2 regions of the Streptomyces ferrugineus genome follow, and region 2 is predicted to be linked to the other one. Evidence: riboswitches for the same ligand, from Rfam matches in the RefSeq annotation. Region 2 holds a riboswitch; the other holds the start of a gene.
The links. Region 2 has a riboswitch for glycine ahead of gcvP (aminomethyl-transferring glycine dehydrogenase). Riboswitches for the same ligand answer to the same signal wherever they lie in the genome.
Positions count from the first base shown of each region.

Region 1: linked by a shared signal. The riboswitch ahead of gcvT (glycine cleavage system aminomethyltransferase GcvT) and the one ahead of gcvP (aminomethyl-transferring glycine dehydrogenase) in region 2 are both predicted to bind glycine.

Region 1 is NZ_CP063373.1:8,069,546-8,071,738, forward strand. Features, by position in the region: gene IM697_RS35940 (AAA family ATPase) at 132-806, opposite strand; glycine riboswitch at 977-1,080, shown strand; glycine riboswitch at 1,081-1,213, shown strand; gene gcvT (glycine cleavage system aminomethyltransferase GcvT) at 1,252-2,193, shown strand, end outside.
Region 2 is NZ_CP063373.1:3,483,218-3,485,410, reverse strand. Features, by position in the region: gene gcvP (aminomethyl-transferring glycine dehydrogenase) at 1-839, opposite strand, end outside; glycine riboswitch at 1,016-1,111, opposite strand; gene IM697_RS15905 (PRC-barrel domain-containing protein) at 1,226-1,633, shown strand; gene IM697_RS15900 (DNA polymerase IV) at 1,843-2,193, opposite strand, start outside.

The DNA of each region.
Region 1 (2,193 bases), 4.6 Mb from region 2:
GCGTCCCCGCGGCCAGTCGGCGCGTCCCCGCGGCCGGTCGATCACGGCATGTGGTGGGCTGGGCGCCGTATCGTCCGGCAGCGCCGCATGGCGTCGGCACGGGAGGTCGGGAGCGCACGGGCCGCGGGCGGTCAGCCTGCGAAGCCGATCCGGCGCAGGACGTTCGCCGCCTCCCGGTCCAGCAGCACCGCGGAGTCGCAGCCCCGGGGCAGATGGCCCTTCTCCACCGAGCGCAGCAGGTGGCCGGCGGCCCTGCGGTGGCGCAGGAAGGCGTAGCGCGAGACGCCCCGGCCGCGCTCGCGCTGGCCCTCCAGGGCCGTGTCCGGGGTCACGTCGAGCAGCAGCAGATGCAGCGTGCCGCCGCGGCGGCGGGCCTCGCGGGCCAGCCAGGCGCGTACCCAGGCCTGGGTGCCGCAGTCGTGCACGACGACGCCCTCGCCGGAGCGCAGCGCGCGGCGCAGCCCGGCGTAGTGGGCGAGGCGGACCAGGGGACGGTAGATCGCGTAGGGCAGGAAGCCGGACATACGGGCGTCCCAGCGGTCCCGGGTGTCCTGGGAGTCGATGCGGATGCCCTTCACCGCCCGCCTCATCAGGGTGGACTTGCCGCTGCCGGGCAGGCCGGTGATCACGACGAGGTCCTCGGGGGCGAAGAGCAGCGCGTGCGGACTGTGGCCGGAGCGCTCGCGCAGATCGCGGACCACGGGCGCGGGGCACTGGGCGCGGGCTTCGACACCGGGGGCCGCGGGCTGCTTGGGCAGCGCGATGCCCGAGGTCGTGGCGTACGCCGTGGTGCGGTTCACCGTCATCGTCCTCCTCCGGGGTCAGGATTCCCCATCCCCACTGAGCGTAAAGAGAAGGTAATAGAGGATCTCTCGCTTTTTCGTTCGCTTCCTGCCACAAGCCGGTTACAGACATGCCCTGCCGCGGGGCGGTCCAGGCATGCAATGATGTCCGCGCCAACTGCATACCGGCCGTTTGAATCCGCGCGGGAGAGTTCCCAGCAGTGCAGTGCAGCGCTGGGACGCCGAAGGAGCAAGTCCCTCCCTTGAATCTCTCAGGCCCCGTTACCGCGCGGGCGAGGCACATCTGAAAAGCGGGCCGCCCCCTCGCCCTGGACGACAGGCGAGGCGTGGCCCCACCCAAGGTGCAAGCCGTGATCGTCCCTGTGGCGGTCGTGGCGAACCTCTCAGGTTCCGATGACAGATGGGGAGGAACGACCTCGCCCGTCCTGCCTTGGGAGACGACCGTCCGATGAGCAGTACCCCACTCCGTCACACCGCGCTCGATGCCCTGCATCGCTCGCTCGGCGCGACGATGACCGACTTCGCCGGCTGGGACATGCCCCTGCGCTACGGCTCCGAGCGCGACGAGCACAACGCCGTGCGGACGAAGGCCGGGCTCTTCGATCTCTCCCACATGGGCGAGATCACCGTCACCGGCCCGCAGGCCGCGGCCCTGCTGAACCACGCCCTGGTCGGCAACATCGCCTCCGTCGGCGTCGGCCGCGCCCGCTACACCATGATCTGCCAGGCCGACGGCGGCATCCTGGACGACCTGATCGTCTACCGGCTGGCCGAGACCGAGTACATGGTCGTGGCCAACGCCTCCAACGCCCAGGTGGTGCTGGACGCGCTGGTGGACCGTTCCGCCGGCTTCGACGCCGAGGTGCGTGACGACCGGAACGCGTACGCGCTGCTCGCCGTCCAGGGCCCCGAGTCCCCCGGCATCCTGAAGTCCCTCACCGACGCCGACCTCGACGGCCTGAAGTACTACGCCGGCCTGCCCGGCACCGTCGCCGGAGTCCCCGCGCTCATCGCCCGCACGGGCTACACCGGCGAGGACGGCTTCGAGCTGTTCGTGAAGCCGGAGCACGCCGTCGAGCTGTGGCAGGCGCTGACCAAGGCGGGCGAGGGCGTCGGCCTGGTCCCCTGCGGGCTGTCCTGCCGGGACACGCTGCGCCTGGAGGCGGGCATGCCGCTGTACGGCCATGAGCTGTCGACCTCCCTGACCCCCTTCGACGCCGGGCTCGGCCGGGTGGTGAAGTTCGAGAAGGAGGGCGACTTCGTCGGGCGCGAGGCGCTGGCCGAGGCCGCCGACCGCGCCGATCGGAACCCGCCGCGCGTCCTGGTCGGCCTGATCGCCGAGGGGCGTCGCGTCCCGCGCGCCGGGTACCCGGTCGTCGCCGGCGGCGAG
Region 2 (2,193 bases):
CCGAACCGCTGCGTCGTACCGACCGCGATGTCCGCCCCGAGCTCTCCGGGCGACTTCAGCAGCGTGAGCGCGAGCAGATCGGCGGCGACGGTGACGAGGGCGCCGAGCTCATGGGCCTGGTCGATGACGGCCTTGATGTCCCGTACGACACCGGAGGCTCCCGGGTACTGAAGGAGCACGCCGTTGATCTCACGAGAGGCGATCTCGGCCGGGATACCGCCGCTGAGGTCGGCGACGACGACCTCGACGCCCGCAGGTTCGGCACGGGTCTCGATCACGGCGACGGTCTGCGGCAGCACATCCGCGTCGACCAGGAACAGCCCCTTCTTGTTCCTGCCCATCCGCCGGGACAGCGCCATGGCCTCGGCCGCGGCGGTCCCCTCGTCGAGCAGCGAGGCACCGGAGGTCGGCAGCCCGGTGAGGTCGGCGACCATGGTCTGGAAGTTGAGCAGCGCCTCGAGCCGCCCCTGCGAGATCTCGGGCTGATACGGCGTGTATGCGGTGTACCAGGCAGGGTTCTCCATGACATTCCGCAGGATGACCGGCGGCGTGAAGGTCCCGTAGTACCCGAGCCCGATCATCGAGTCCAGCACCTGGTTGCGGTCGGCGAGAGATCGCAGCTCGGCGAGCACCTCGGCCTCGGTACGCGCTCCCGGCAGATCGAGAGAGTCGGCGTTCTTGATCACATCAGGTACCGCGGCGGCCGTGAGCTCGTCGAGGGAGCCGTACCCGACCTGGGCGAGCATCTTGGCCCGAGCCTCATGATCGGGGCCGATGTGACGCTGCTCGAAGGGAATCCCCTGTTCGAGCTCGGAGAGCGGAATGCGGTGGGCGGTCATTGCGGAGGCCTCCTGGTCTGACGCGACCTTCGAGGGGCACCACGGCGCGGGTACCCGGACGGCCTCCCCCTCTGTCATCTCAACCTGAGAGCTTCACCGGATCGCCCGAGGGCCTCCGGCTTTCACCGTCGGTGAGAGCGGAAGCCGTCGACACCCGCCCTGCTTTCCAGAGTGACCTCGTCCGTGCGGTACGTGGGCCTGAGAGATTCCGGGGAGGATTTGCTCCTTCGGCGCCTCCGATGGTGTCCGGAGGACTCTCCCGCACGGGGTCAGCAGCCGCTTGAAAGACTACCAGCGAGGCCGACGCACGGGCCTTCGAGTGGCCGCTCTCACCAATCTGCCTTTTCGTAGTGCTTACGGATGACTTGCGACCAAGTGGAGGGCCCGTGCAGACCGACATCGATCCGCGCAACCTGATCGGCCGCAAGGCCTTCGACCGCAACGGCACCAAGATCGGCACCATCGACGAGGTCTACCTCGACGACGCGACCGGAGTGCCGGAATGGGCGGCGATACGCACCGGCCTGTTCTCCCGGGACGCCTTCGTCCCCCTGGAGCCCAGCGAACTGGTGGAGGGCACCCTCCACGTCCCCTTCGACCGCACCCTGATCAAGGATGCCCCCGACTTCGGCGTAGGCCGCCACCTCTCCCCCGAACAGGAACTACAGCTCTACCACCACTACGGCCTGGACGTAGCGTCCCCACCCCCGCCGCCTGACCGGGACTTCGGCACCCTGGCCTCCACGGATTCCCCGGACGACAACGACCCGAGAACACCACATACCCGCCCATAGAACCCCGTTCCGCGCAGGTAGCCGCCGACAGCTCGACCCACGGCTTCAGCACCTCGGCCACTCGAACCGACACAGCCGCGGGCAGTCGTGCCGCTGGGGCGGCACGGGTGGGCGCAGCGGCCCCTCCGTCGGCGCGGACGAGCGGCCCAACCCCCACGGCACTCCACACGCCGGTCGAGCCACACTCAGCCCCTCAGCCGCTCCCAGCCCTACCCCGCCCCCAAAGCCCCATCGGCCCCAATCGCCCCACCAGGCACCTCGCCACCTCCACCCCCATCCGCTCCCCCTCTCGCAGCCACCAACGGCAACGGCTCCGCCCGCTCCAACCCCGGATCATCAACCCGAAACGTCCGCACCCGCCCCGGCTCCGACCCAGGCGTCTCGAACCGCACGGTCACCCGCCCCAGCCCGCTCCCCTGCACCCACCCGTGCCCGTACTCGACATGCCGCACATCGTGCCCCGCAAGCCACCGCCGCTCACCAGCCCCCTCAACCCCCCGCACAGCAACCACCGGCTCGACGTCACCGCCCCCCACCGTCTGTTCCCCCCGCTCCTCCAA